Regions from separate parts of the Paenibacillus kyungheensis genome, predicted to be linked through region 2. Evidence: riboswitches for the same ligand, from Rfam matches in the RefSeq annotation. Region 2 holds a riboswitch; the other holds the start of a gene.

Region 1 (16,328 bases), 190 kb from region 2:
TTCCATCAAAGATTATACCGGTTATCCTATCCAGCAATTGTTACGTGATATAGAAAGTCAACTGGTCACCGAAACGTCTTTATGGATCGAAAAGTTAGAGCGATTTTTGCAAGGAGAACACACATGGAATCAAGGCGAGATGGTATTGTTACAAAATGAAAAGATTCTATCGCTCTATGTCACTCCAGTAACAGATACGGTGCAACAGATTGAACATGGTGTGATTCTTGTTTTTCGAGATCGCACTGAAGAAGAGCATATGAAGCAGATGCAAAATGAATTGATGAGCGTAGTCTCTCATGAATTGCGCACACCATTATCTGCAATGATGGGTTATATCGAAATGTTAATGATCTATGAAGATATGTCGATTGAAAAAAGGCATGCTTTTATAGAAACGATTCATCAAGAAGGACAGCGGTTGTCTCATTTAATAGATGATTTTCTAGATATTCAGCGGATCGAAGCCGATTATGCCGAGTATCATATGACTTATATTCCGCTATATGAAATGTTGCAAGGTATTTGTGATCAATGGAATCCAGAATCAAGAGACCGTATCATGCTTCACCATGAAGGATTGCATGAAGTATTTATTAACGGCGATCAGCAACGCTTAATTCAAGTCTTTCGAAATCTGATTAGTAATGCTCTTAAATACTCTTCAGATGATTCGATGGTTCATATTGTTATCAACGAATTACAGGATCATATTTCGGTGTCGATCAAAGATTCAGGGATCGGGATTCCACCGGAAGATCATAGTCGCATATTCCAAAAATTTTTCCGGGCAAGTTCTGCTTCCAAGCACAATATTCGAGGAACAGGGCTTGGATTATATATTACAGAGCGGATCGTCAAAGATCATCAGGGTGAATTGAATTTTGTATCCAGACCCAATAAAGGTTCTACCTTTTCTGTGATTCTACCCAAACCGAAAAAGAACGATTCTATTCAGCACACTGAATAATATGCAATCATCTGATTCACTGCTCTGTCTGCTAGGGTACTTACAATAGGAAACGAGATAACGTTATCATAGAGCTACAACGTTTATCTTTAAAAGACAAATTCTGAAATATGGAGGCTTATCCCCATGGCAGAAACAAAATTAACCGGTAAAGTAGCAGCAGTAACAGGTGGCGGATCAGGAATAGGTAAAGCATCAGCGATACGATTTGCAGCAGAAGGTGCTGTTGTATATATGTTAGATCGTACGCCTGAAAATGCAGAAAAAACCAAAGCTGAAATTGAACAAGCTGGCGGTAAAGCATATGTAATCGAATGCGATATTTCCAAGCCAGAAATGATTGAAAGTGCAATGAAACAAGTAGCGTCTGAAGCAGGTCAATTGGATATTGTATTTGCTAATGCAGGAATCAACGGTAGCAAAGCTCCTATTGAAACTTTGGAAATAGATGATTGGAATCAAACGGTAGAGATCAATTTGCGCGGTACATTTGCAACTGTAAAATATGCTATCCCTCATTTGAAAGAAAATGGTGGTAGTATTATTATTACAAGTTCTATCAATGGTAATCGTGTATTCTCTAATGTAGGATTCTCTGCATATGCCTCTACCAAAGCAGCGCAAGTTGCTTTTATGAAAATGGCGGCATTGGAACTGGCTCGTTACAAAATTCGAGTCAATGCTATCTGTCCGGGAGCGATCGATACTGAAATCGATGATAATACGTATCCAAGTGATGATCTAAAAGAAGTAGAGATTCCTATGGAATTCCCTGAAGGTGATCATCCGCTTAAAGGTGAACCTGGCAAAATCGAAGAAGTAGCTAACCTTGTGCTGTTTTTAGCATCTAGTGAAGCTTCTCATGTAACAGGTACAGAGATATTTGTAGATGGCGCTGAATCGTTATTAAGAGGATAGTTGTATCTACAAGTATATAAGATAAAATGTTCTATAGATTCACTAGCAAAATCCTTTTTCGAGCATATCGGGAAAGGATTTTGTTATGTCTACCACTTATTAGTTGTTTTTCAAATCAATCAATTGACAGTGTCAGGTGTGCTGAATTAAGCTAAAGATATTGAACGTATTCACGTTAATAAGATCAGGTCAATCACGTAAATAAATAACTGCACATGAAGATAGAGGGAGAGTCTGTGGATGTATGTGATCCACCACCGAAGGAGCAAGCTAACTATTTGGCGATGGTTAATTAATCTCTCAGGTACCCGAACCGCTATTGGATGCAACTCTGGAGAGAGCATATGAGCCACCCAAGGAGTACCACCGACAGTTGTGTTCGGTCTAAACTCTCAGGTAACGAGGACAGAGGAATAGGCCACGCGCAGGCTATTCACTGTCTTTTTTTGTGCGCGCATATTTTGGTGATAAGGGAGAAGAAAAATGATGCGATTTAAAAATGTATTTAATATTATTGGACCTGCAATGGTAGGACCGTCTAGTTCACATACAGCAGGAGCAGCACGTTTGGGTAGAGCAGCGCGACACTTTTTGGGCAAATGTCCTGAGCATGTACAGATTATTTTGTATGGTTCTTTTGCAGAGACGTATTGGGGGCATGGAACAGATCTTGCTCTAGTAGGCGGTTTGCTTGATTATGATACCGATGATGATCGCTTACCGGATGCAGCTGAAGAAGCGGATCGTCAAGGCATTACGATTTCTTTTGATAAAGGAACAGGCAATTATCCTCATCCTAACTTTGTGCGTATTATTGTACAGCATGGAGAAGAACGTGCCGAAGTCGCAGGTGCTTCGATTGGTGGAGGCAATATTGAGATTCATGAGTTAAATGGATTCGATGTGCGCGGGTCGGGCCAATATCCGATGTTAGCAGTTGAGCATATGGATAGTAAAGGAGTACTTGCTGATATTACACGTACACTGAGCGATGCTGAACTGAATATCGGATTTATGGATGTTGATCGCAAAGCACGTAGCGGAGAAGCGATGACTGTGATAGAACTTGATACTGTACCTGACCAGTCTGTGCTTAACCAGATTTTGCAATTGCCTTATGTTACCCGGGCAGCTGTTATTGATTTGAAGTAAACGAAGTTTAAAGGAGAGTGTGATATGCAATTTCGCACATTAAAAGATATTGTTCGGTTATGTGAAGAACGTTCACTAACGATAGCGGAACTGATGATTGAAGAGCAAGTGAAAGAAACAGGAGTAAGCGAGCAAGACGTTATTCAACAAATGACTGATTATTATCAGGTGATGAAAGAAGCAGTCGAGCGCGGAATCACAGAAGATACCGTTTCACGAAGTGGACTGACTGGTGGAGATGCACGTCGTGTGCATGACTATATGTTAAGCGGAGATACATCGTCAGGCAGTGATGCGACGCGTGCGATGGCTTATGCATTAGCCGTATCAGAAGTGAATGCTTCAATGGGACGGATTATCGCTACGCCTACCGCAGGCTCATGTGGTATTATTCCGGGAGTATTTGTCAGTTCGCAAGAGCGTTTTGGTTGGGATGATACACAGATGGTACAAGGATTGTTCGCAGCCGGTGCTATCGGTTATGTGATTGCTAACAACTCTTCGATTTCAGGCGCAGAAGGTGGATGTCAGGCAGAAGTCGGTTCAGCAATAGGTATGGCCGCTGGAGCAGTGGTTGAGATGCGTGGTGGTACACCGGAACAAGCGATGCATGCTGTAGGGCTGGCTCTAAAAAATACACTTGGATTAATCTGTGATCCAGTAGCAGGGTTAGTCGAGATTCCTTGTATTGTTCGTAATGGATTAGGTGCAGTAAATGCGTTAGCAGCGGCAGATATGGGACTAGCTGGAGTACGTAGCGCTATTCCATCAGATGAAGTGGTCGATGTCATGTTACAAGTCGGACGTTCGATGCCAAGTGAACATCGTGAAACAGCTCGGGGCGGACTCGCTCAAACGCCAACAGGACGTAAAATTACGGAAGAATTAAGACGCCGTAGACAAGAGAATAAGAATTAACTAACAAAATATCCATTTATATGCATAATACCGAAAAGCCGTTTATAATAAAGCGGCTTTTTTCGATTTTTCTTCAAACCTTTCCTTAATATTCCGATAAATTGTTGTATAATTCGATATATACGTAAATAAATTAGTAGTATAGTTGTTCAACTTTTACCCTACTTCGAAGAGTACATACCAGTATGTATGGGTCTAAAGTATTGTATTAATTTTGAAATAAAGGTTCATACGATGTGTTTGGAGGTGAATACAACGTTATAGCTTGTTCGTTATATCAACAAGCTTTAAATAATCTTATGATATTCAAAGTGGGGTCAACACACATGAGGCAGTATGTAGCTTGCTTGCTGATGATATTACTATTATGTACGAATGCGACAAGCGTTTCAGCCACTAGCACAGAAGCATTTACCGATATCAAACAATCGTATGCTTTTGATGCAATTACGTCATTATCCGCGCAAGGAGTCATTACAGGTTATGAAGATGGAAGCTTTCAACCGCAACGCTCGATTTCCAGACAGGAATGGGCGAGCGTTTTTGTTAAAAGCTTGAATTGGACATCCGAACCAGGAACAGTACTACCTTTTACAGATGTCTCTCCTTGGGCTGCTCCTTATGTCAGTGCATTGTATCAACATCAGATTACCAATGGGATCAATGCAACCACATTTGGTGTAAAGCAATCGATTACCCGTCAAGACATAGCGGTCTGGTATGCTCGTTATCTAGGATTAACCGATACCTTGCAAAAAGAAGGCATAGCTACATTTGCCGATCAAGCAGATATTTCAGATTATGCCAAGTCCAGCGTATGGCTGATGGAGCAGTTAGGCTTGATGCAAGGAAATGAGCAACATCTGTTTGCACCAAAACAGCCTGTTCAACGTCAGGCGGCTATACTGGTCGCTTATCGGGTACTACAATCTGGAGATGAGTTACATCAGCGTGCAAAGCAATTGTTAGCGCAAGGGAATAAGCCTGTATCTAAGCCAGCGAGTGAGGCAGAGCCAGACCTTCAACCTGTACTGACGATAGGCGGTAAATCACCTGCTACAACCATAGATAAAGTAGAAACAACACCTGAGATCACAGGAAAACGAGCAAATGCCAAAGACAAAGACCGTAATCAAAATAATCCTAGACCCGATCCTGAAGTACCTGTTGTTCCACCAGTAACTTCACCTCCAGTTGAGCCTATATTTGTATTTGATCGTGTGAGTATAGACGCTCCTGTATTGTGGAATGATCCAGCAACATATAATAATTATCAACTATCATTTTATTTCTGGTATCAAGGTCAGAAGATTGCTTGGCCTGAGAAAATATTATCCGATCTTACGTATCAATTTGAAGATAAATTAAATATATTTGATACCCGTGGCAAAATTATTCATCCTGAACATATTCCCGCAACAGGTGGATTGATTCCGGTCACACTTCATCTTGTATCACCACAAGCGAAGCTTGATCTTCATGTCACGACGATGGTGATGGTCACTATCAAATCACCACCACCAGTAACTCCACCTGTAGAACAGCCGGAAGCGGAGCCAGATCGTGTCATTCGCTCTGTTTATATGGATACGTATACGTTAGATCAATCGGTATCGCTCAAGTTGGATTCATGGCGTATTCGTTATGTGCTTCAAGATGTGTACGGTCAGCCGATTGCACCTGAGTATTTACCAGCCGACCTGCATATTCGATTTGAAAATGATACAGGAATTATTGATGAACAGGGACGTATTATCAATGTGCATAATATTCCGCCTGTAGGCAGTACAATTCCGTTTCAAATCAGTGTAACCTCACCTTCGACCAGCGTATATCTAAATAAAGAATTTGAGCTGAAAGTCGTAGCAGGTGAACGTAGAAAGCAATATTTTGCTGTATCTGTGATGTTAGAAGGAGGATCAGGTTCTTCGACGACACTAGCTGAAATGCAACAGATGCGTAGTATGCTGGCACAGATTGATCCGCATTTACACATTACATGGGCAATCGATAACAATTTTGTTTTCCAAGAAAGCAATCGTCCACAATTACAACAAGTATTACAGTATGTGGATCTGTATGGAGATGAAGTAGGTATTTTGTCAGGTTATCCGAACAATCACTATACATTAGCACAATGGGGCAATGAAATGAATGAGTGGTTGTATATGTATCGCTATAATGCTATGAATGCGTTGCATGAATCAGGTACAGTAGGGCAACCTTCAGTATTTACCAGTATTCCGGTAGCATATCGTCCTACTTCATTGTCTAGCTTTGCCGTCAATCCAGAGCAGGTGACATGGCTCAAAGATCATTTTGAGATCACTTCGTATATGGGCTGGGCAGCGACACAGTATAATGTGAATCAATTATTTGGAGAAGGTTCGCCATTAATGCCTTACTGGTCGAATCAATATAATCCATTAGTGCCAGCGCAAGGAGATGTAGACAATAGCGGAGCTGTATTTATGAATCCTGTCACGATCGACCCGATTGGTTCAAGGTATGTGGAAAAGTCCTCCCGTTGGACGATTCATCCGGGTGATCCGTATGTGAAAGATTCGAATGCTGAGCCTCAACTATATACAGCACAGCAATATGTCGATAATCCGTATCAAATGATGAATACAGTTAATTATTTATCTATAGTGATTGATACAAACTGGGTGTTACGTCATGATAACTTGTTCAATGGATGGAAAGACTTTGTCGATCATTTTCCAGCAGGACGTGATGTGAGTATTGTAGGGATTAATGAGCTTGGTCAAACGTATCGCACCCAATCAGGAGCGACCAATCATCAATCCCAATTTACATTAATGTTCAGAGGCTCCGGATATACAACAGCTTTAGATGGCAATAATTCACCAGCCGATACTCGTTATTTATGGACTGAAAATGCGTACCAACGTCTTATTTTGCGTAAACAAGATGGAGATCAAGCATGGTCGGTGATCGATTTTACCGATTATACGAAAACACCTGTTCCGCAGACACCGTATGCTTTTGATAGTCATACAGAAGTGAGCTATGTGACCGGACGTAATTACAAAATTGCGCCCAACGCACCGCTAACGTCGGCTGAAATTCAACGGATTCAAGAGCGATTGCAACAGATTCATTTTACCGAAGAAGTGGATTATCAGTAGAACATCATACCCAAGGCATTCCTGGAAAGTTAGGGATGCCTTTTTGGTATATTATTAGTAGAAGGAGTACATAACAGAGACAGTACAAAATAGAAGATATTGCATCAGATATCGAATAAAGGAGTAGAGAATAGTGGACATTCAAGCGATGATATCAAATAATTGTTATGGTGTAGCAGACATTATTCATTTATTTCAAGAAGAATTGGCGCATAATTTGGTAGGCATTTATATTCATGGTTCTTTAGCGATGGGTGGTTTTCATCCGCATCACAGTGATATCGATTTGCTGGTTATTGTGCAACAGAAAGTCAATCGTTCGTCAAAGCTCCATATCGCTAACAGACTTTTGAAATTAGAAGAACATCTGATGTCTAGTAGTGGATTTGAGATAAGTATATTATTGGAAAACGATGTGAAGCAGTTTGTATATCCTACTCCATTTGAATTCCATTATTCTGCATATCACCGGGAAAAGTATCGAACAGATAAGCAATATGTCTGTGAAGGAGCAGAAGATCCTGATCTAGCAGCTCATATATTTGTAACGTATGATCGAGGTGTAACCCTATATGGCAAAGAGATCAAAGAAGTATTTGTACCTATTGATCCACAGTGGTATATTCGCTCGATTTTGGCAGATATTGAACATGTAGAAGACGATATTGTTGCATCACCTGTATATTTCACACTCAATCTGTGTCGGATCTTATTTTTCCTCAGAGAAAATGTAATTTCTTCCAAACAAGAAGGCGGAGAGTGGGGATTAACACATGTTCCTGCTACATATTCCAAGCTTATCCAGACTTGCCTTGATCAATATCAAGGAGTTAGTGATTCTACTGCGTTAGAGACTATACAATTACAAGAATTTGCCCGCTATATGAAAGATGCAATTCAAAAGCAAGTAAATAGTTCAAACGAAAAGATAGACGATCTTAAATCTTTTTTATAAAGGAGATAATAGATATGCCTGTACCTCATAGCGATCACGAACAGATGATACACCAAATTATTATAGAATGGATCACTGCTGATTGCTGGATGATGGAGATTTTGCGAAATGTACGGGATCTAGGATTGCCAGATAGTTGGGTATGCGCTGGATTTGTGCGTTCGAAAATCTGGGATCAACTTCATCAGATAGAACCTCGTACACCATTATCAGATATTGATGTGGTCTATTATGATGCTAGTGATCTAGATGAAGAAATAGAAAAAGTATGGGAACAAGAGCTTTCCCGGATACAACCACAATTACCATGGTCAGTGAAAAATGAAGCACGCATGCATATTGCTAATCGGATTGCGCCCTATCATTCTACCGTTGATGCGATATCATGTTTTCCAGAAACTGCTACAGCATTAGGGATTAGATTAGATGAACAGGATCAATTGATTCTGGTCGCTCCATGTGGACTAAGGGATGTTTTTGAAATGAAGATCCGTGTCAATCCACGCTTTCTTCAGAGTCGAGGAGATATTCATATTTATCAGCAACGTGTTCAACAGAAAAATTGGCAACAGATCTGGAATCGTTTAACGATTATCGATTCCCCAACACTGTAGCTTATGAATTGATAGGCTCCATAAGTACCTATAGAAAAAATCAATTAGAAAAGTGGTATAATCAATGTTAGATTATAATATAATAATCTGATGAACATAGTCGGAATAAAGAGGTGACAGAATTGAGTGACATTTATCGTTTGGCAACATTGGAAGATGCAGAGCGTGTACTTCATATCACGTATGAAGCCTATGTAACTATTCGTGAATTAGGATTAACATGGCCAGCAGCTCATGCTGATCTAGCATTGATTCAAGACAATATTACGCATAATAAATGTTATGTGTTAGAACAAGATGGGTTGATTGTAGCAACTGTAACTTTGGCTGATCCTGAACGGGTCAAAGAATTAACAGCTGAGACAGGATTACCGTTTATTATGTGGTTTGCAGTTGATCCGAATGTACAAGGAACCGGCGCAGGTAGCAAATTGTTAAACTGGGTCGAACAACATATTATTCGTGATGAAGTAGGAGCACCTGCGGTGACACTCGGTACAGCCGAAAAACACCCGTGGTTATTACCGATGTATGAGCGTAGAGGATATGAAAGTATACGAGCTAGAGATGCAGGCAAAGGAGAAGGACCGATGCATTTAATGCGTAAAGTGGTTCATCCCGAGCGTTTTGAAGCTTATTTGCAAGAACGTAAGCAAGCAGAACAAATTCAACAAACCTCTTCTCAAGGTAATTAACATATGAAATTTGTCGTATTCAGTCTTATTGCGAACCTTCCTCATGCGCTAACAGGTGAGACCTTAACAGCACAACAGAAATTCCAAAATATATTAAAACAAGCAGAGTTAACAGAGCGTCTAGGGTATGATGCTTATGGTGTAGGTGAGCGACATGGAGAACCTTTTTTGTCTTCTTCACCTGCTATTGTGCTGACTGCAATCGCAGCACGTACATCACGTATCCGTTTGCTGACGACTGTAACGGTATTAAGTGTGCTTGATCCGGTAAGAGTAGCAGAAGATTATGCTACTCTTGATCATTTATCTAATGGACGCTTGGAATTGATTATTGGTAAAGGGAACGATCCGCGCCATTATGGATTATTCGGAATCACTGAAGAAGAACAATGGGATTCATTAGCAGAAAGATATGAATTGTTACGACAATTATGGAGTCAAGAAAAGGTGAATTGGCAGGGGAAATATCGTCCGGCATTGAATGAGTTTACAAGTCAACCGCGTCCATTTCAATCGCCGATTCCAATCTGGCATGGAAGTGCCTCAAGTACACGTTCTACAGAATTGGCAGCCAAGTATGGAGAACCGATTTTCTCATCCAATTCTTTTCATCGACAGGACAAATATAAAGCATTAATTGATCATTATCGGGAACGGTTAGCTTATTATGGTCATGATCCATCTCAAGCCATTGTTGGCGCAGGAGCAGGAAGCCTGTATCTAGCGAATACGAGTGAAGAAGCTATTCGTCGTTATCGTCCATATTATGATCATTTTCAGTCTACAGATGCTGCGAAGCACAATCAATCGCCTTTTGTAGATTTAGAAGATAATATTGCAAATGGTCCGGCTCTTATCGGAAGCCCTGATCAAGTCATTGAGAAAATTCTAGATTATTACCGAGCATTTGGACATCAGGCATTAAGTATCAGCGTAGATGGATTAACCGAAACAGAACAGTTAGAACAGCTTGAACGATTTGCAACAGAAGTTGCACCTGTGTTAAAAAAAGAAATTCCCAGTACGATATGGGAAAAAGAAGTGCAAAAAGAGCAGCTCATTTAAGAGTTGCTCTTTTTGTGTATATTCTATTATTAGAAGATGATTAGATTATTTTTTATTCTGTTGTTTATCTTATACTTCATCCAGTACAAGCGGACGAAGATTAGCTTCGATCTGTGCACGTTTGCCTTCAAGGAAAGGAGGCAGAGAAAGGGTTTCACCTAACGAATCCATCGATTCATCAATATCGAATCCTGGTGTGTCTGTGGATAATTCGAATAAGATACCATTCGGTTCACGGAAATAAAGAGCACGGAAGTAGTGACGATCTACTTTACCTGAATTAGGAATACCTAATTTGGATAATTTGTCTGACCATAGATCATATTCGGACTCATCTGGTACACGGAACGCTACATGATGGACACCACCGCGACCTAGACGTGCATGTGGTAGATCAGGACGTGTCTCGATATGGACTTCTGCGCCTGCGCCACCTTGTCCAGTAGAATAGACTTCAATATCTGCAAAATCGCCTGCAAGCGAAGGATATGAGCCTGTATGACGGAATCCCATCACTTCAGTCAGAATCATAATGGTCGAAGCAGGTTGAGCTAGTGTTAGTGTAGTTGGTCCAAGTCCAAGAATCCCGTATTCTACAGGTACTTCAGATTGATCCCAAGCTGTTCCAGCCGCTACACCTTGTTCGCCGTTGTCGGCTACAAGAATAAGGCGTGTACCTTCAAAGTCTTGAAAAGCCAATGTATCTCGTCCAGCACGTTGTTTGATTTCTTCATGAGTCACATTCAATTGGTCAAATCGATCAGACCAGTATTGCAAAGCTTCTGTTGTCGCTACTCGTAAAGATGTTGCTGAAATACTAGATACCCCTTGATAGCTAGGTCCGATACCCGGTAAATCAAAGAAAGTTAATTCTGTACCAGGAGAAGCAACAGCATCACCGTAAAATAGATGATACGAAGTAGTATCGTCTTGATTAACTCCTTTTTTCACTAAACGCATACCCATAACTTTAGTATAAAAATCGTAATTTTTTTCCGCTTTACCTGTCATAATCGAAACGTGATGAATACCTAATAATTCCATAATGAATATCCTCCTCAAAGTCAAACGATCTATTTATAAATATGCTTACATTTGAAATCTTAATATTAAGATAATTATAACATGGAGAAAATTAATTACAAGTCTTTTCCATGAAAAAAATATAGTAACTATGTAAAAAAGAAAGAAACTCCAAAAGAAAACTAAAAAAGAACCTTTAGATCAGAGAATCATCTCATTGATCTAAAGGTTCTGCTTATATAGATGAATAGATAAATAATATAGATAAGGAATATTGAATTAGTGATTCGTTAATCCACCAGATTCTGCGCGTGTTACTACGTTGGTACGATAGTCGTCTTGGCTTAGTCCAATCTTAGGCATAACTTCATTCAGATCCGGGAATTTCGCTAAAATGGTTTTGTTGTCTGTACGCAAATCCATTTTGCTATAATCGTAGAATCCTGCACCGCTAACACTAGAGATAAATTGATTACCTTCTACTGCAACATCGCCTAATTTGGGAACAACAATATTCGGTGTATTGACCATTACATTGTTATTCATTTTTGTACCATTCGGATATTCAGGATGCCAGTTCGGATCAAGAATACTGCTCCATAATGGATGATCATAACCATACATTTTTTGCAATTTGGCTCCATATTCTTTCCATACGCCGCTTGTTGGATTCATTTCACGAAGTTGATCGGCATAGATACTATTCACACCATGAGAATTACTGTCGCCCCGTTGATCGACTTGGATCATATTGGAATCGACCACTAGATTGTTGTTAGCGATATTGTCATGTCCATTGAGCAAAATGCCTTTGGTTGAACCTTGCACAATATTATAACGATAGTTATCGCCACTATCTGCACCATCTGAATAAAATCCATTAGAACGTTTGTTATGATGAACAAAATTGTATTGAAGTACATTACCATAAGAAGCCCAATCTTGAGCGGTATAGAATGCGCCTGTATCGCCTTCGATCAAGGACGTATTATGCACTTCATTGTACTCAAACACCAGATTGTTACTGTACACATAACGAACAGCATCTTTAGGCACATCATGCAGTAAATTATGATCGAATTTGACGCCGACTGAATTACGCACCAGAATCGCTTCCAGATGAGTCAGATCCCCTACATTGTGAATATGATTGTTGGTGACACGACTATTGGCAGCTTCTAACGTTTTGCGATCTCCTGCATCATTAATACTGATACCGAATCCGCCTGTTTCATAAATATCATTACTTTGGAAAAGGTTATTCGTCCCATCTACATCGAGAATACCACCATTTCCTAGATTACGAAGCGTATTACCTGCAATCGTAATATGGTCGGTATTTTTAAGTTCAATGCCGTTACCCATACCACCTTCAACCGTGAATCCTAGCATTTTTAGATTAGAAGCTCCATCGACAGAAATCACTGGATTTTCTTGGTCAGCTACAATAATGTTTTGGCTTTTCAGATTGCCTTTAGGATAGTAATAAATTTGACCATCTTTGAAGTCAAGTGACCATTCACCAGGAACATCGATTTCATCCAGATAATTAATCAATTTCCATTCTTCTGTACCTGAACCGATCCGATAAGGAGCTTTGATTTTGGATGAATAAGAGCTAGGCGTAAGGTACGTACTTGCAGTTGCTGATTGATATACATCTTTGTTGACGGATGAAGGTAATTTCACTGAATCGGTACTGTGTTCAGTTACGGTTGCATCATTACCTGTATGTTCAGTAACTTCAGAAGGTAACGATAGATTATGATCTGCATCAGTCGCTTCTGTCGTTAATTGAGAATCTTCAGTGAGTTGTTCTTTTAAGCGGACAGATCCAGATTCACCCTGTGCATTAAACAATTTGTATGATTGTGGGGTAGAGTCTGTATCATGTAATGCATCGTCTGCTGCTGGCTCGCTTGTTGCAGAAGCAGAAGGAGCAATACTGGATGCCGCCTGAGAATCATCACCGTATGTGTTGGCTGTGGCTGAGGTAGCAGAAGCATAGTCTGTTACTGCCGCACTCCATTTGGAACCCATACCGCCATCAGGAATATCTTTAAGTGTGATGACATTGTGTTTGGTATCGATCGATTGTACAGAACTGGTCAAAGGGCTCCAGACCGTTCTCCAAAAGCCTTTAAGATAAAGAGCATGTCCTTGAGATAAAGACTTCTGCCAGCGTGCTGCACGATTGCTTCCGTCCAGATCTAACGTATCTGTTGTATCTCCATTTTCAGGAATACCACCATCACCATAATAAAAAGATTTGGCATCTGCTGAACCATTCGCTGTTGTCCAACCTTTGCGATGTCCATCTACAGATTCGGTAACATTAGGCCATTGAGAAATAGGTTGACGAATACCGTTAGAGATCAGATCAATAATACCCCATTTTTCGGTAAACGAAGTGCCACCTTCAAAATGCTTAATATGCTTCAGTCCCAGTGACTTCACATCTAACTGATAAAGGGCATTGGCATCTACATCAGGATGAACACGTGCTTTGGCTGCGGCACTGAGCGGTTTCCAATCGGAAGCATCAATACGAATCCCGTTGGTTAATGTCACTTGTTCACCTGAATACGTACGGTAAATAATAGGTTTATCCGGTGTACCTGAATCTTCAGCTGTAAATTGCAAGTTGGAAAATTCATATTCTCCACCTTTGACCCATACGGTTACTCCATAATCGGGTAGGTCGCCTTTTAGACTGCGGATAGCATCACGTGCTCTTTCCAGGGTGGCGTATGGTTTCTCTTTAGTGCCATTCCCATCCGTATCGCTTCCGGCTGTATCAACGTACAGATTCCAACCAGTTTTTGTCACAGCACCGCTATCAAGATTGATAACTTCTTGACTTCCTACTTTGTCAGCCGATGCGTATGGAACCGCCATCGCACTACTCAAAGCAAGCATAGCTGTGAGCGATATGATTTTCTGGAACTTCTTCATAAATATAAATTCCCTCCATTTCAAAATCCATTGATGTTGTTGGGATGATGGTTTATCCCTGCTGTGATGGGTATTTTGATTTAATTAGTTAATCACCTCCTAAAATACATATAAATTGGTAAAATCAGCGGATGCTTTTATATAATAAAATACAGATGCAAATATAGCAAAGCATAATTTCATACTTTTTTAATAAAATTTCAATTTGTTCATAAATTAGTTTCTTTTTTGTAACCATTTGAGCATACCGATAGATTGCTTGTCAAGTGCAGGTAGTATAATGTCTGAAAATAAAAAGAGGACTGATCAATTGCCTTAGAGCACAACTGATCAGTCAGTAATATGAACCATATTCTTAATTAAGAAGTAGATTGATGGTCAGAAAGACCGTCTGAATCTGCACGATTAAAGGCTTTAGTACGGTATTCATCTTTGTACAATCCAATCGTTGGGAAAACAGTATTCAAGTCAGGAAACTTCTCTAATATTTTGGCATTTTTGGTGCGCAAATCAAGGGTAGCTAGATTATAAAATCCTGCATCTGAGGTACTACTTAGTGTCGTATTACCTACTGCTGCTACATCACCTTTTTTCGGCAATTTGATTTGTCCACCAGCACCTACAATCACATTATGATTAAGCTTACTGCCATTGGGATATTGAGGATTCCATTTATCATTTAATACACTGCTCCATAGATTGCCTTTTAAGCCGTATTTTTTAGCAAGTTGTTCACCGTATTTTTTCCAGGTGCCTGTCAATGGTTGAAGCTCTCGCAGACGATTGGCATTATCGCTACCTAATCCATAATTTAACTGATTAGAACGATCGTTAATTTCAAGAGATTGTACATTAATTAATAAATTGTTCATCGCTAGATTATGATGTCCATTTTCGAATAAAAAGGCGCGTGATGTATCTTGAATAATATTGTATTCATACGTATTACCACTGCTACCCCCATCCGCATAAAAACCATTTGAGCGTTTATTATGATGAATAAAGTTATAACGTAATACATTTCCATACGAAGACCAGTCTTGAGCGGTATAGAAAGCACCGGTATCGCCTTCGATCAGTGATGTATTATGCACTTCATTGTATTCAAGCAACAGCTTATTGCTAAATACATAGCGAACTGCATCTTTGGGAACATCATGCAGTAAATTATGATCGACCCGTACACCGACTGAATCACGAATAATAATCGCTTCCAGATGGATCAGCTTGCCGATATGATGAATATGATTATTGGTAATTCGCGTATTGGCAGACGATAATGTAGCGCGATCTCCTGCACTATTCAGACTAATCCCAAAACTTGCCGTATCATAAATATTGTTACTACGGAACATATTATGATGACCATCTACATCTAATATTCCACCATTTACATTGCGAATATTGTTGCCTGCAATCGTAATATGATGACTTCTTTTCATTTCAAAGCCATTGCCCATATTATTCTGTAATGTGAATCCTTTAAATTGTACATAAGAGGTACCATCCATAGTAACGATAGGTGTATCTTGATCACCGATTACTGTCTGCAATTTATGAATATCCGAAGGAGGATAGTAATAGATTTTGCCATCTTTAAAATCCAAAGCCCATTCTCCAGGTGTATCGATTTCTTCTAGCAGATTAAGGGCTCGGAATTCTTCAGAACCATCACCAACACGATACGTAGAAGGTGTACTGCTGTTGTCATTTTGCTCATTGGTTGTTTTTGATAGAGCAGAAGGAGCAACCATCGCACTGAATTTAGAACCCATTCCACCTTGTGGTGTATCGAGAAGTTTAATCGTTTTTTGAGCTGGATCGATTTGACTGATCTGAATACTGGCTGGACTCCAAAGGGTACGCCAGAAACCTTGTAAATAGATAGAATGACCGTTTTGGATCGCATTC
Region 2 (16,328 bases):
AAAAAGAAGGAACATTAGGTATATCGCTTTTAGAAGATGCATTATAAGGAATAGTAGTGTGAGAGCAGTATAACAGCTTTTTGGCAAGCAAGCCTATATCAAACCAAAAGGGGCGAGGATTATGGCATTTTTGAACGAAATGATTGTTGTACCTGCGATTGTGATTGTAGTATTGATCGTACTTGGTATTACATTCTGGGCAAGGTACAAAACAGTAAGTACAGACGAAGCAATGGTGGTCACCGGTTCTTTTCTCGGAAGCCGTAATATCTCAGATGATGGAGCAGGGCGCAAAATTAAGATTGTACGCGGTGGTGGTGCATTTATTTTACCTGTGTTTCAAAAGTCTGAATTTCTATCGTTGTTATCGCACAAACTGGATGTAACAACGCCTGAAGTGTACACCGAACAAGGCGTTCCTGTACTTGCCGATGGAGTAGCTATTATCAAAATCGGTAGTTCTGTAGAAGATGTGGCTACAGCAGCAGAACAATTTATGGGTAAGCCCATTCAAGCGTTACAAGCCGAAGCCCAAGAAGTATTGGAAGGACATCTGCGTTCGATTATGGGTTCGATGACCGTAGAAGAAGTGTATCGGAATCGTGATCGATTTGCACAAGAAGTACAAAGTGTCGCTGCTCGTGATCTAAAAAAGATGGGTCTACAAATCGTCTCATTTACAATTAAAGATATACGCGATAAGCATGGATATCTGGAGTCGCTTGGTAAACCTCGAATCGCAGCAGTGAAAAGAGATGCAGAAATCGCTGAAGCCGAAGCTGTTCGAGATTCTAGAGTACAGAAAGCACTGGCAGAAGAAGCCGGGCAAAAAGCAGAGTTGCTTAGAGATACCAATATAGCTGAAGCTTCCAAAGAAAAAGAATTAAAAGTAGCTTCATTTAAAAAAGATCAAGATACTGCAAGAGCCGAAGCCGATCAGGCCTATCATATTCAAGAAGCCAAAGCCAAACAGATTATGATGGAAGAGCAAATGAAGATCGAGTTGGTTCGTAAAGAGCGTGAAATAGATCTACAAGAACGAGAAATTACAGTACGTGAGAAATACTATGATGCAGAAGTGAAGAAAAAAGCCGAAGCAGATCGCTTCTCGGTGGAACAAGCAGCCGAAGCGGAAAAAGCTCGCAAAATGCGTCAAGCAGAAGCTCATCAATACTCGATAGAAACAGAAGCTAAAGCTTCTGCTGAACAACAACGTCTAGCCGGACAAGCGGAAGCCGATGCTGAACGTGCTAAAGGTACAGCGGAAGCTGAAGTGATTCGTCTACGCGGTCTTGCTGAAGCCGAAGCGAAGCAGAAATTAGCAGAAGCATTCGAAAATTATGGACAAGCCGCTATACTTGATCTGGTTGCCAAAATGCTCCCTGAATTAGCAGGTAAAATTGCAGAACCAATCGGTGCGATTGATAAATTAACTGTAGTGGATACAGGTAAAGGAGAAGGCGGCGGAGCAACAAGAGTCAGTAACTATGTGACAGAACTGATGGCGACCGCTCCAGAAATGTTGAAAAGTGTATCGGGACTCGATATAGAAGAATTAATTAAAGGATTTGCAGGTGGCAAATCTCAGCAAGCTCAATCTAGTACTTCTAACACTACGGCTGGCGTAAATGCAAATAATCATCCCCAACAGACAGCCCGTTCTGAAGCTATATTGACACTTCCAACTCAAAGCTCACACGATCAAGATCGTGAAACAACATCCACAGGAATCGGAATTTCCAGTGAACAAGAATGATAATGGAAGATTTATATGTAACAATCATGCTATAAAGCAAACTTGCTTTCAATGATGCAGAGACGACAAATCCTTATTCATCAAGGATTTGTCGTCTTCTTTGTATACATAACTAACGAGTAGATTGTATTGACTAGATGGTGAATTTTTGGTAACTTTACGGGATGAAGGTGATCGTAAAAGGGGTGCAAATGTGAGCAGCCTACTTGTGGCTAAAGTGCTGAATAATAACGTTATTATTGCTGATCATCCTCAGTATGAAGAAGTTGTGGTGATCGGTAAAGGAATCGGCTTTAACCGTAAAGCGCGTGATGTGATTCCTTTGGATGTTGTCGAGAAGATGTTTATTTTAACCAATGAGCAAGAACAGGAACAATACAAGCAACTCGCAGTTCAGATCGACGAGCGTATTATCGAAGTCATTAACGAAATTATTTATTATATTAATTCTGAAAGTAAGACTCCACTGAATGAACATATTCATATTGCTTTAACCGATCATATTGCATTTGCAATTAAGCGTGCTGAGCAAGGGATGACGATTCAGAATCCTTTTCTATATGAGACGCGAGAAATGTATCCGTTAGAATATAAATTAGCTGCTCATGCGTTAGAAATAATTCATGACAAGCTAGGTGTAGCTTTAGAAGAAGATGAGATTGGTTTTGTAGCACTGCATATTTATAGTGCACTAACCGACCAACATATCACAGCGATCAAAGCCGATTCTCGTCTGATTGCCGATATGGTCAAAGTTATCGAAGATAGTCTCAAAATTTCGATTACAGGAGATACGCTGGATTATTCGCGTTTACTTACTCATTTGCGATTTGCAATCGAACGTATCCGTAGAGGTGAGAAAGTAGCCGCTACTCATCGCTTAGAAGAAATGCTCAAAATGGAATATCCCGAAGTGTATTCGTTATCATGGAAATTAACAAAGATGATGGAAAAACGATTACGCCGACCGGTCTATAAAGCAGAAGTAAGCTACCTGACCATGCATTTACAACGGTTTGTCGAGAAGCGTGAAGAAGAAGAGGAAAGTACGCAAGAATAGATTCAAAATCGATTTAACCTTTTTTATTGAAAAGGCTTGCAGATTTAAAAAGTGGGTGCTATAATTCAGAACGTAATCAACAAATGAATAGCGGATTTTTTAACGTGTTACTGATTCGATCAGGCATGAGTTAACAAAGTATTTGATGTAAGGCTGTAAGCACACAGGGGTAGTCTATCCTTATGTACCGAGATCCTTATCCTATCAGATGCGTTGTTCACTCGTGCCTTTTTTTGTGGCTTTCCGCTTTAATTTGTTGAAGCAACAATATACTATTTATACTATTCGAGGGGAAGTGGCGGTATTGTTTAGACGTCTGTTTGGCGTTTTGCAAAAAGTAGGTAGAGCATTGATGCTTCCAGTGGCAATCTTGCCAGCAGCAGGTTTGTTGCTTGGTTTTGGTAACATGCTGGTTAACCCTGACTTTTTGCAGTATATTCCTGCATTAAATGCACACTGGGTTCAAATTACTGCAACAGTAATGATGAACTCCGGACAAATTGTTTTTGATAACTTATCTCTACTCTTTGCCGTCGGGGTAGCCGTCGGTCTTGCAGGAGGAGAAGGGGTAGCCGGGCTCGCAGCCATTATCGGTTATCTGATCATGAACGTAACAATGGGTACAGTGATGGGCGTTACAGCTGATATGGTCGGTAAAGGTGACTTCTCAGTAGCTTCTGTACTTGGTATTCCTACCTTACAAACAGGCGTATTCGGCGGTATTATCGTCGGTATTCTAGCCGCAACGATGTACAAACGTTTCTTCCGTATTGAATTGCCTTCATATCTTGGATTCTTTGCAGGTAAACGTTTTGTACCAATTATGACAGCTATTACTTCGTTGATTTTGGGTCTGGTAATGGTTCTTGTATGGCCTCCAATCCAATCATTCTTGAACACTGTTTCTCACAGTATGGTTGAATCGAACCCAACATTAACTGCATTTATTTTCGGTGTGATTGAACGTTCATTGATTCCTTTCGGTCTACATCACATTTTCTACTCACCATTCTGGTATGAATTTGGTGAATATGTAAATAAAGCAGGACAATATGTACGTGGTGACCAAAAAATCTTTATGGCGCAACTTCGTGATGGTGTTCCATTTACAGCAGGTACATTTATGACTGGTAAATTCCCGTTCATGATGTTCGGTCTTCCAGCTGCTGCACTTGCGATCTACCATGAATCCAAACCACAACACAAAAAATACGTTGCAGGTATTATGGGTTCCGCAGCATTGACTTCGTTCTTAACAGGTATTACTGAACCGCTTGAATTCTCATTCTTGTTCGTAGCACCAGTATTGTTCGGTATTCATGCAATCTTCGCTGGTCTTTCTTTCATGACTATGCAAATTCTAGGCGTTAAAATTGGTATGACCTTCTCAGGTGGTCTGATTGACTTTATCCTGTTCGGCGTTATTCCTAACCGTACTGCATGGTGGGATGTTATCATCGTCGGTCTAGTACTAGCAGTTATCTACTACTTCGGATTCCGCTTTGCGATTCGCAAATTCAACTTGAAAACACCAGGTCGTGAAGATACGCCGGCAGGTGATGATAGTGAAGTAGGTAGTGGTGGTAATAGCAAAGACGAATTGCCACATAATATTCTTGAAGCATTTGGTGGACAAGAAAATATTTCAAGTCTAGATGCTTGTATTACTCGTCTACGTATTCAAGTTAAAGAACCTAAAAATGTAAATAAAGATCGTTTGAAATCTTTAGGCGCTTCCGGTGTCCTAGAAGTGGGTAATAATGTGCAGGCGATTTTCGGAACACGTTCTGATACGATCAAATCACAAATGCAAGATATTATTGCAGGACGTACTCCACGCCCAACACCAGTTACAGTAGACTCTGTTCCAGCAGAAGGAACAGCAGAGAATCAAGTAAACATTTTGGCAGAAGAAGTAATCGTAGCTCCTGCTGATGGTGAATTGATGGATATTAGTGAAGTACCAGATCCTGTATTTTCACAAAAAATGACAGGTGATGGATTCGCTGTATTACCAACAAACGGAACGATCTCTTCACCGGTTAATGGTAAAGTATTTAACGTATTCCCTAGTAAACATGCGATCGGTATTATGTCTGAAGCCGGTAAAGAAATTCTTGTGCATGTAGGCGTAAATACAGTTAAATTGAAAGGTCAAGGTTTCACTGTATTGGTTGCAGAAGGCGATGATGTTATGGCTGGACAACCAATCCTTGAAGTGGATCTGGAGTATGTAAAAGCTAATGCACCATCGATTATCACTCCGATCATTTTCTCTAACTTACCAGAAGGTGCTACAGTAACATTGCACAAAACAGGTAATGTGAAAACAGGAGAAGGCAATATCGTTACAATCAAGTAATGTTATTCATTTCGACTTTTGCAATGAATCTCAAAAGAATATAAAATAACAAACTATACGTACTTGTAAGTTAAAGTGCGATAAGGGTCGACATGATGTTTGCTACAGCAATAATCTATCCTTATCGTCTTTAACTTACAAAATGCTTATAGTTTTGTTATTAAGCTGCATTGTAAGCAAGACTTAGAAAATGATTTATTTTTTCTAAAAACACCATGAATTTGCAGGATATTGCTGAATAATGTTAGCGATTGCTGAAAAAAGTCGAAAATAATTGTTTTGAGACGTGCATCATGCTTTATAATGCTGTACAATATAAGGGATGATCTAGTTATTAGTTAGTTATGATTTATTTTTACTATCCTACTATGATGAAGAAAGCGAGTGAATTTTATAATGGAAAAAACATTCAAAATCGTTGACGAAGATGGTATCCACGCACGCCCAGCAACAGCATTGGTAACAGCTGCTAACAAATTTGCTTCTACAGAATCTTTTGCAGAAGCTAAAGGTAAAAAAGTAACTTTGAAATCAATCCTTGGAGTATTGTCTCTAGGTCTTGAGCAAGGTGACGTTATCGTTCTTTCTACACAAGGTGCAGAAGAAGATGCAGCATTGAAAGCTTTGACTGACGTTATGGTGAATGAAGGGCTAGGCGAAATCAATGGCTAATATTTTGGGAATCGCGGCGTCTTCGGGCATCGCCATTGCCAAAGCATTCCGTCTAGAACATCCTGAATACGAGATTACCAAACGCTCGATTAGCGATACAGATGCGGAATTGGCTAAACTTGAGTCAGCGCTGGAAATTTCCAAAACTGAACTTGAGGCGATCAAAGAACGTACGTTACAAGAAATGGGCGCTAAAAAAGCAGAGATTTTCGAATCACATTTGTTGATTCTGAACGATCCTGAATTGATTAGCCCTGTAAAAGATAAAATTTCTATTGAAATGGTTAATGCTGAGTTCGCACTAAATGAAGTTGCTGCTCAATTCGTAACCATGTTTGAAAATATGAAGAGCACTTATCTTCAAGAACGCGCTGCTGATATGAGAGATGTAAGCAAGCGTATCTTGAATCACTTGATGGGTGTAAACTTCCAAAGTCCTGCTGAGATTCGTGAAGAAGTGGTTATTATTGCAGAAGATTTGACTCCTTCGGATACAGCTCAATTGGATCGTAATTTTGTTAAAGGCTTCACTACAAATATTGGCGGACGTACTTCTCACTCCGCAATTATGGCTCGCTCGTTGGAAATTCCAGCAGTAGTCGGTACAAAAGAAGTAATGGAAGTTATTCAAAATGGGGATATCGTTATCGTTGATGGTCTTGAAGGTAATGTTATCGTTAACCCTGATGAAGCAACTCTTGCTGAGTACCGTGCTAAAGGTGCAGCGTATGAAGCTCAAGTTACTGAATGGCGCAAATTGCGTGATGAAGTAACAGTTTCCAAAGATGGTGTACATGTTGAATTGGCTGCTAATATTGGCACGCCAAACGATGTGGCTGGTGTATTGGATAATGGCGGCGAAGGCGTAGGTCTATACCGTACAGAATTCTTATACATGGGTCGCGATGAATTGCCTTCTGAAGATGTGCAATTCAATGCGTACAAAACGGTTTTGGAAAAAATGGCGGGTAAACCAGTTGTTGTTCGTACACTAGATATTGGTGGCGACAAAGAACTACCTTACCTTGTTCTTCCAAAAGAAATGAATCCATTCCTTGGATTCCGTGCAATTCGTCTTTGTCTAGATCGTCAAGACATTTTCCGTACTCAACTACGTGCATTGCTTAGAGCAAGTGTATATGGTGACCTACGTATTATGTTCCCGATGATCGCAACATTGATGGAATTCCGTGAAGCAAAAGCAGTATTGTTAGAAGAAAAAGAAAAACTGGTTGCTGAAGGTGTTGCTGTTTCTGAGAACATCCAACTTGGCATCATGGTTGAAATTCCTTCTACAGCAGTACTTGCTGACCAATTTGCTAAAGAAGTGGACTTCTTCAGTATCGGTACAAACGATTTGATCCAATACACAATGGCAGCAGATCGTATGAATGAACGGGTATCTTACCTGTATCAACCATACAATCCTTCTATCTTGCGTTTGGTTAAAATGGTTATCGATGCAGCTCACAAAGAAGGTAAATGGACAGGCATGTGTGGTGAAATGGCTGGCGACGCTACAGCAATTCCATTACTACTTGGTCTAGGTCTGGATGAGTTCAGTATGAGCGCAAGCTCTATTCTTCCAGCACGTAGCCAATTAGCTAAATTGTCTAAAGCAGATATGCAAGAATTAGCTGCTAAAGCTTTGGATATGCAAACAGCTGAGCAAGTGGTTGAACTGGTACAAGCAATCCACGCTTAATATTTTCTTCCGTTACGTGCTTGGCATTATAAGCACGAATCTGTTCAAACAAAGTGATTTTTGCATAGCTAAATAACTTTCGTTTGAACAAATAGTTTTCCCAACATTCACTTTTAGCTGGTTTCTCTTTATAGAGAAATCAGCTTTTTTTATGACTATAGAATAAATTTTATTGCTGTGAAATAATGTATAGTTCTTTTAGAATAAATAAAATGCAATAGATGGATCCAAAAAAGACTCTGCTATAATCAGCAAAGTCTTTTTTTGGATATTGTAGATTTGAGCTATGATCGTATCCATAAATAGAATTGAAAGTGATCAACTAGCAATGTCTATAAGTGATTCATACAACCATAAAATAAAATCTGAATTGAACTTAGTTACAAGCACAGTTCAATACTGGTTTACGAGCTGCTGTCGTTTCATCCAAACGTCTGACTGCTGTTCCATAAGGAGCATTCAGTAACAATTCTGGATTGTCTTTCGCTTCGCCAGCGATCTGAATCATCGTATCAATAAAAGCATCTAGTGTTTCTTTACTTTCGGTCTCGGTAGGTTCGATCATAATACATTCTTCCACATTCAACGGGAAGTAGACAGTAGGTGGATGGTACCCGAAATCAAGTAATCGTTTGGCAACATCCAGTGTACGAATACCATACTGCTTGAGCCCTTTACCCGACATTACGAATTCATGCTTACATACGCTTGTATAAGGCATTTCATAATGATCTTTAAGACAGTGCATCATATAGTTCGCATTCAGCACAGCACATTCAGATACTCTACGTAGACCTTCTGGGCCATAGCTACGAATATACGTATACGCACGAACAAGAATCCCAAAGTTACCATAGTATGCTTTGACACGACCGATCGAATCAGGCGAACCGCTACGAAGAGTAAATGTACCATCTTCTAATTTTTCGACTACAGGTTCAGGTAAGAAAGGAAGCAATCTGCTTTTCACCCCTACAGGACCTGCACCAGGACCTCCGCCACCATGCGGTGTACTCATTGTTTTGTGTAAATTCAAATGAACCACATCGAAGCCCATATCACCTGGACGAGTAATTCCCATAATCGCATTGGAGTTGGCACCATCATAATATAGTAATCCACCAGCTTCATGGACGATTTGAGCTACTTCACTGATTTGCTTTTCAAAAAGACCGAGTGTATTCGGGTTCGTCAGCATGAGAGCAGCGGTATCCGATCCAACAGCAGCACGAAGTGCATCGAGATCAACCAAACCTTCTGGAGTCGAAGGAATCGTAATCGTCTGGAATCCGGCCACTGTTGCGCTCGCAGGATTCGTACCATGCGAAGAATCAGGCACGATCACTTTGGTACGATGCTCGCCACGTTTTTCATGATACGCACGAATCATCATCAGACCTGTCCATTCTCCATGAGCACCAGCAGCAGGTTGTAGAGTCACAGCATCCATACCTGTTAAAGCAGCAAGGTCTTTTTGCAATGTATGCATCAGTTCAAGTGCACCTTGAATACTTTGTTCTGGTTGATACGGATGAATTTTGGCAAATCCAGCATATCGTGCTACATCTTCATTGACTTTAGGATTGTATTTCATCGTACAAGAACCCAGTGGATAGAATCCGTTATCGACGCCAAAGTTACGACGGGACAATTCGGTATAATGACGAATCACATCGACTTCATACACTTCAGGTAAAGCAGGTTCTTCTTGACGAAGCATTTCCTGCGGAATCAATTGAGATACATCGATCCGAGGAACATCACACTCTGGTAAAGAATAACCGATTCGACCCGGTTGACTCAATTCAAAAATCAAAGCTTTTTCAGTAACAACAGCGCCTTGTACAGAAGTAACGGTCTCATGGACTACAGTTTCGTTTGTCATAGGATTGCCTCCAGTTCAGTTGCCAATAGATCGATCTCTGCTTTGGTACGTTTCTCTGTGACTGCGAATAAGATATGACCGGACAATTCAGGGTAAGACAAGCTTAGATCATAACCACCAATCATGCCTTTTGCTAACAATTGAGTATTGATATCAGCGACCGAAGTGCCTTCTGGTAAAGCAAGCACGAACTCATTGAAAAAAGGAGATTGGAACGCTAATGTTACATTAGGAATCGCAGATAGTGTTTGTGCAGCATAATGTGCTTTTTGCAAATTCAGATCAGCGACATCTACCATACCTTGTCTACCCATCACAGATAGATACACCGATGCACATAGCGCAAGCAATGCTTGATTAGAACAAATATTCGAAGTCGCTTTGTCACGACGAATATGTTGCTCACGAGTCTGCAATGTTAATACAAAACCACGTTTACCATCGATATCTTTGGTCTGTCCAACAATGCGTCCTGGCATACGGCGCATTAACGGTTGAGCAACAGCGAAGAATCCACAAGTAGGGCCACCTAATGACATCGAGATTCCGAGTGGCTGTGCATCACCAACAACGATATCAGCTCCAAGCTTACCTGGAGATTCAAGTAGTCCAAGTGAAATTGGATTCGTACTCACTACTAGCAAAGCACCTTTGGCATGTGCTAGGTCAGCCGCTGCTTGAATCGCTTCAATACCGCCAAAAAAGTTAGGGGATTGAACAAGCACTACAGCTGTCTGTTCATCGATCGCTTCAGCAAGAACTTGAATATCGGTAACTCCATCTCCATAAGGAACTTCCACTACATCCAGATTCAAGCCGCGAGCATAACTGCGCACAACACCGCGGGACTCGGGATGAATCGTCGAAAGAGCAATAATCTTTTTGCGTCCTGTAGCAGATGCTGCAAGAGAAGCCGCTTCAGCGAGAGCAGTTGCACCATCATACATACTTGCATTGGCAACAGCCATTCCTGTTAATTCACAAATATAAGATTGAAATTCAAAAATCGCTTGTAGTTCACCCTGACTGATCTCTGGTTGATATGGAGTATAAGCTGTATAAAATTCAGAGCGAGAAATCACATGATTGATCACAGAAGGCAAATGATGATCATATAAGCCTGCACCAAGAAAACTGGTATACCGATCTGTATCTGCATTTTGACCCGCAAGACTGGACATATGACGAGTAAGTGTATACTCATCTAGCATGTCAGACATCGGCATTGTACCTTGATAGCGAAGGGATGCCGGAATATCTGTAAATAAATCCTCTATCGAAGAAGCACCCACCACCTCTAACATTTCAGCTTCATTCTGTGGGGTCATGGGAATATAACGATGCGATTTCATAAAGGTAGACTCCTTTGGGGCAACATATCAGTCGCCTTGTGATTTTATTTAGTGACAGCAGATGCTCGTTTGTAGAAAGGGGCTTTGATCACTTCAGCTTTGAGCATTTTACCGCGAATCTCAAGTTCTATCGGTGTTCCTAGAGCAGCACTATCAGCTTCAATTAAAGCAAGTCCAAGGTTACGCTTGAGTGTAGGAGATTGAGTTCCTGTAGTCACTTCGCCGATTTGTCGGCCATCCCGATATACAGGATAGTGAGGACGAGGAATACCACGATCAATCATTTCGACACCAACCAATTTACGAGCTAATCCTTTTTCTTTTTGCGCCACTAATGCATCTTTACCTGTAAAGTTTTCTTTGTCTAATTTGACAAAGTAACCAAGTCCAGCTTCCAGCGGAGAAATATCTGCGGATAGCTCTTGACCATACAGTGGCAGGCGAGCTTCAAAGCGAAGTGTATCACGCGCGCCAAGTCCACAAGGGATCAAGCCAAGTGGTTCTCCAACTTGTAGCAGTTGTTCCCAGATCACCGGAGCATCTGTAGCAGATACATACAATTCATATCCATCTTCACCGGTATAACCTGTACGAGAAATTAGAGCATGAACACCAAAGATTTCAGCTTTGTCGATAAAAGAAAATCCTGCTAGTTCAGCATAACGATCGCTTTGCGTAGCCGCTTGTAAAATAGCAACTGCTTGAGGACCTTGCAGAGCAATTAATGCTGTTTGTTCTGAAATATTTTCAAGTGTGACATGAGCAGGTAAAGACTGCTTCATCCAATCGATATCTTTATCAATATTCGAAGCATTGATCACAAGCATATAATGTTCTTCGCCTAGACGGTATACAAGTAGATCATCGACTACACCGCCTGTTGGATAGCACATCAGTGTGTATTGAGCTTGTCCATCTTGCAGACGAGAAGCATCGTTGGTTAATAATTGCTGTAGATAAGCAAGTGAACCTTCACCTGAAATGATCACTTCACCCATATGAGAAACATCGAATAACCCTGCTTGTTCACGTACAGCTTCATGTTCTTTTTGAATCCCTGTAAATTGAACAGGCAATTCCCAACCGCCAAAGTCGATACAACGTGGTGAACCGGATTGAGCATAAAGAGGGAAAATAGGCGTACGTTTCAATTCTGTTGTCATCATCGTCACCTCATCAAATTAGTATTGTGGCGAAAAAGTAAGATTATCAATATGTTGCGAAATAGACAAAAGGTCACAACACCTTAAAAGCTCAACAAAAAAAGACAGAGAGAAAAGGAAATAAGCAGGTCGTATACCTGAACTATTTCTTTTTCTCCCTGTCCTTGATACCTGAGAGTTACCTTGCACTTCTAAATACGTCAGAAGCAACAAGTTTCCCCTTGGGTGATTGGGCGTAATCATTCGGATATCGTCGGTGACCGAATAATGCCAATTCTCTCCAGAGCTGCGTCCGGTACAGGTCCCTTTTACCTGAGAGATTCACCATTACTGGCTTACTCCTTCGGCGCTGTCATGATTCTGAACAGTCTCTCCCTGTACTTTCATTCGCTACATATGATGTTATGTATTTCCGAACATTAAGTATTGAAACAGCAATGAATGTATGTATATTATATTAATACTTGATTCAAAAAGCAATGTCAAGAGTATTGACAGTATAATCTGCCTTGCTATACGCTTGTGTGCATGAAGACATTACAACCATGAACCGGAGGAATGAACAATGAGTGAGATTAAAGATCAATTGCTGTACAGTGCAGAACATGAATGGGTAGAACGCATTAGTGATGATACTGTTCGTATCGGGATTACTGATTTTGCTCAACATCAGCTAGGAGATATCGTGTTTGTTGAATTGCCACAATCAGGTGCAGAAGTTGCTTCTGAAGCTGTAATTGGTACGATTGAATCGGTTAAAACCGTATCTGATCTTTTTAGTCCGGTCACAGGAACAATTACTAATTTCAATCCTGAATTAGAAACAGAACCTGAACTGGTAAACTCTGATCCTTACGGACGTGGCTGGATGGTAGAAGTGAAAGTTAGTGGTAATCTGGATGAAGCTTTATCCAGTCTATTAAGTGCAGAAGCATATGCTGAACATGCACAAGACTAAGTTCTAAAAAAAGTGAATACATACAAAATAAGTAGAAACCATCTAGTTATTTGTATTGTAACAAGATTAAGACTGAAAGCCTAGCAGGCGATCAGTCTTTTTTGTTATATATGGATGTTTTGTAATTTTAGGTTGGAGGAATCTGCATAATACGATAGAATGATTAAATAAAGCAGAAATAGAATTTTTTTACATAGATTCAATAGTACCATCTTGTACGAAATGTGCACTGCACTTCTATATAGGGATGACTACATCTGGAGGGGAGATTGTTGTCAAAATATCTATATCGTTTATTTTTGATTATGGTGATATTGGGCTCACTGCCTGTACTGGTTATCGGAATATTTTCGTATACATTAGCAGCCGGCGATGTGGAACAAAAAGTACAGGATGGGAATGCACAGTTATTAAATGAGACTCAATTACGTGTAGATCAGGTGCTCAAAACGTTACAGTTATCGGCAGTGCAATATGTTAATTCTCCATTAGTGACGGAAACGATGAAACAGCCGTTACAATCAGGAGACTTTGAAAAAATACGAAATTTAACAACAGGCTTTAATAATTTGCAAACGATTACATCGCTGGATCAAATACGGTTAATTAACTTTGAACACAATTGGGTGGTATCGGGAACATCATTTAGCCAGGTGTCTGATGCAGACGATCAAGCTGTGCTTCGCTCGTATCGACACAATCGAAATAGTATGTTCTGGGTAACAGATACTTCTATCGCTAATAACGGATATACGTCAAATATAGATATGATGACTGAAAATGAATTAACCTCGATCTCTTCCCAAAAGAAAACCAAAGTAGTCAGTATGGTGTTCAAAATTCCATTATTGCCTTCAACCGGTGAGCCACGTGGATTGTTAGTTTTAGATATTGCTAATGATGAGATTGATAACTGGGTCACCAGCAGTACTCGTCTTGGACAAATCTATGTATTTGATCAATATCAACAAGAATTTCTAGATAGTGGTCAGAATACGCAATATCCAGGCTTGCAGAATGAAGTGTTTAAACATGTGGAACAAGGGGAACGACAAGGATTTTTTAATTGGAAAAGTGAAGGCAAAGAAGTAGGCGTAACTTATTCTTCGTCCACATTAAATGGATGGGTGTATGTATCTGTGGTATCAATAGGACAGATTACGTCCCAGACGCGAAAAATAGCGATTTTGACAATTAGTGTCTGTGTAGCGATGTTATTATTAACGGCTTTGTTAGCTTTTCTTAGCAGTCGGCGTATGTATTCCCCTGTCTCCAAATTAATGCAGTTGTTGGGAGCAGGAGATTCAGCAGATTATCAGGCAGGACTGAACGCAGAGCAATCGTCTACAACGATCAGGCAGCTACGGTTTCCATTTGGCAAAAGCAATTCACTCACTGGATATGACAAAAAGTCTGTGAAGCGACAAGATGAATTTGCGTATATTGGTGAACAAGTAGAGCGGATGCGCTTAACAGGAAAAGAGCTTGAAGAGCAGATTCGAGAGCAAATCCCGCAGTTACGTGAATTATCGGTTATCAAGCTGATTAGTGGGCAGATTCCAGCTAATGAATTTGAACGTCGTCGCCAAATCTATGGATTCCCTAAACCTGTGCATTCTATGGCGGTATTGGTATTACAGATTGATACAGTACAAGGAACACGTTATGAAGAGACGGATCGTGAACTGCTTCTATTTGCTATTAATAATATGGTGTCTGAATTGATTTCGGCAGAGCATCGATTTAGCCCTGTATTGATAGAACAATCTCAAGTCAGTATTCTGGTAGAACCTGTAGACAATGAAGATGCGACCTTATGGTATCATGCTCAAGCAGAACGGGTGCGTACACAGGTTCAAGACTATTTGTCGTTATCGGTGAGTATCGGGATTAGTCGTCCTTTTGAACATTATCAAGGTGCTCCTGATGCGTATGGAGAAGGATTAGAAGCGCTCAAGCAACGAATGAGTCTGGGGAACAAATTAATTATCCATTTTGAAGATATCGATCATAGTACTTCTATGGAAGTGGCTGTGTATACTCAGCTCAAGCAGTTAGAAGATCGGGTGATTCAATCGCTCCAAAATGGCGATTACGAGCAGACACCTCTTTATTTTGATGAGTATATTACTCATGTGATGGAAAAAGAAATTCATTTTCGCGATTATCCGGTGTTGCTCACTCAATTAGCGGCTCGTGTCTATGAGATTGTGCAACAAAAAGGTGGAACCGTAAATAGTGTATTAGGCAAAAAAGCATCGCTTCATAAATTGCTAGAATTGCAGACGGTAGAAGAAATCAGGCAGTGGTTTACACACTCATTATTTGAGCCGTTACAGCAGTTTTTGCAAAGTCAGGCAGAGTCTCAATATATGAATATTGCCGATCAGATGATCCAGATGATTCATCAGCGATATGAGCAAGATTTGTCATTAGAAATGTGTGCAGAACAGCTTAATTTCCATCCCGTGTATTTGAGTCGTGTATTCAAAAAAGAAACAGGGATTAAGTTCAGTGATTATGTAGCTGAATATCGGATGAATCAGGCGAAGAAGTGGTTAGAAACGACAGATTGGCGAATTGCCGATATTGCAGAAAGATTAAGCTATAGTAACACGACTGCATTTATTCGTATTTTCCGTAAAATTGTCGGCACTACACCTGGTAAATATCGAGAAGAACATCGCAGTCGGAAGTTAATATAAGAATATTGTAGTTGAATCTAGCATATATAGAGGTTAATAAAAGGTTATTCTTTCTCGAAAAAAAGAAGCTAAAACCCTGATACAGCAAGGATTAGCTTCTTTTTTTACATATAAAGCTAAAATTGGATGATAGCCTGTTATCCTTCTGGAAGCGACAATAAGTCTATACAAATGTTAACGCTTTCAAGGAGGGTGAAGGATGGAAGCCAAATCAGTCAAATCATCTACACGTATACGTACAAAAGAAAGCCAAGCGAATATGTCATGGAGGGAATTTTACAAAAATCGTTGGTTATACATTATGTTGTTACCCGGGATTATTTATTTTGTCATATTCAAGTATGTACCGATGTACGGCATTGTGATGGCATTTCAAGATTATGTTCCGTACCGCGGAATATGGGAAAGTAACTGGGTAGGATTCAAGCACTTTGAACGCTTTTTCAGTGAACCGCAGTTTTGGATGTTATTTCGCAATACATTTATTCTGGCGTTATACAATATTATTTTCTTTTTCCCTTTACCTATTATTGTATCGTTGATGTTAAATGAAGTCGTGACAGAACGATTTAAACGATTTGTACAAACATTAATCTATGTACCGCATTTTGTGTCATGGGTTGTTGTTGTCGGTGTATTTTATATGATCTTTACGACAGAAGGCGGAATTTTAAACGAATTAATCTTTGCGATCACCGGTCAAAAAATAG

Evidence for each region. Region 2 has a riboswitch for glycine ahead of gcvT (glycine cleavage system aminomethyltransferase GcvT). Riboswitches for the same ligand answer to the same signal wherever they lie in the genome.
Region 1: linked by a shared signal. The riboswitch ahead of sdaAB (L-serine ammonia-lyase, iron-sulfur-dependent subunit beta) and the one ahead of gcvT (glycine cleavage system aminomethyltransferase GcvT) in region 2 are both predicted to bind glycine.

The regions. Positions count from the first base shown of each region.
Region 1 covers NZ_CP117416.1:3,722,826-3,739,153, reverse strand. The annotation lists gene PQ456_RS15960 (PAS domain-containing sensor histidine kinase) at 1-970, shown strand, start outside; gene PQ456_RS15955 (SDR family oxidoreductase) at 1,097-1,888, shown strand; glycine riboswitch at 2,104-2,214, shown strand; gene sdaAB (L-serine ammonia-lyase, iron-sulfur-dependent subunit beta) at 2,375-3,040, shown strand; gene sdaAA (L-serine ammonia-lyase, iron-sulfur-dependent, subunit alpha) at 3,065-3,958, shown strand; gene PQ456_RS15940 (S-layer homology domain-containing protein) at 4,285-7,110, shown strand; gene PQ456_RS15935 (aminoglycoside adenylyltransferase domain-containing protein) at 7,244-8,065, shown strand; gene PQ456_RS15930 (nucleotidyltransferase family protein) at 8,080-8,679, shown strand; gene PQ456_RS15925 (GNAT family N-acetyltransferase) at 8,802-9,374, shown strand; gene PQ456_RS15920 (LLM class flavin-dependent oxidoreductase) at 9,378-10,439, shown strand; gene PQ456_RS15915 (ring-cleaving dioxygenase) at 10,509-11,483, opposite strand; gene PQ456_RS15910 (right-handed parallel beta-helix repeat-containing protein) at 11,742-14,417, opposite strand; gene PQ456_RS15905 (right-handed parallel beta-helix repeat-containing protein) at 14,777-16,328, opposite strand, start outside.
Region 2 covers NZ_CP117416.1:3,912,211-3,928,538, reverse strand. The annotation lists gene PQ456_RS16760 (NfeD family membrane protein) at 1-47, shown strand, start outside; gene PQ456_RS16755 (flotillin lipid rafts scaffold protein FloT) at 122-1,756, shown strand; gene glcT (glucose PTS transporter transcription antiterminator GlcT) at 1,950-2,816, shown strand; gene ptsG (glucose-specific PTS transporter subunit IIBC) at 3,121-5,178, shown strand; gene PQ456_RS16740 (HPr family phosphocarrier protein) at 5,575-5,850, shown strand; gene ptsP (phosphoenolpyruvate--protein phosphotransferase) at 5,843-7,555, shown strand; gene gcvPB (aminomethyl-transferring glycine dehydrogenase subunit GcvPB) at 7,932-9,440, opposite strand; gene gcvPA (aminomethyl-transferring glycine dehydrogenase subunit GcvPA) at 9,437-10,792, opposite strand; gene gcvT (glycine cleavage system aminomethyltransferase GcvT) at 10,837-11,955, opposite strand; glycine riboswitch at 12,245-12,342, opposite strand; gene gcvH (glycine cleavage system protein GcvH) at 12,521-12,913, shown strand; gene PQ456_RS16710 (helix-turn-helix domain-containing protein) at 13,186-15,618, shown strand; gene PQ456_RS16705 (ABC transporter permease) at 15,878-16,328, shown strand, end outside.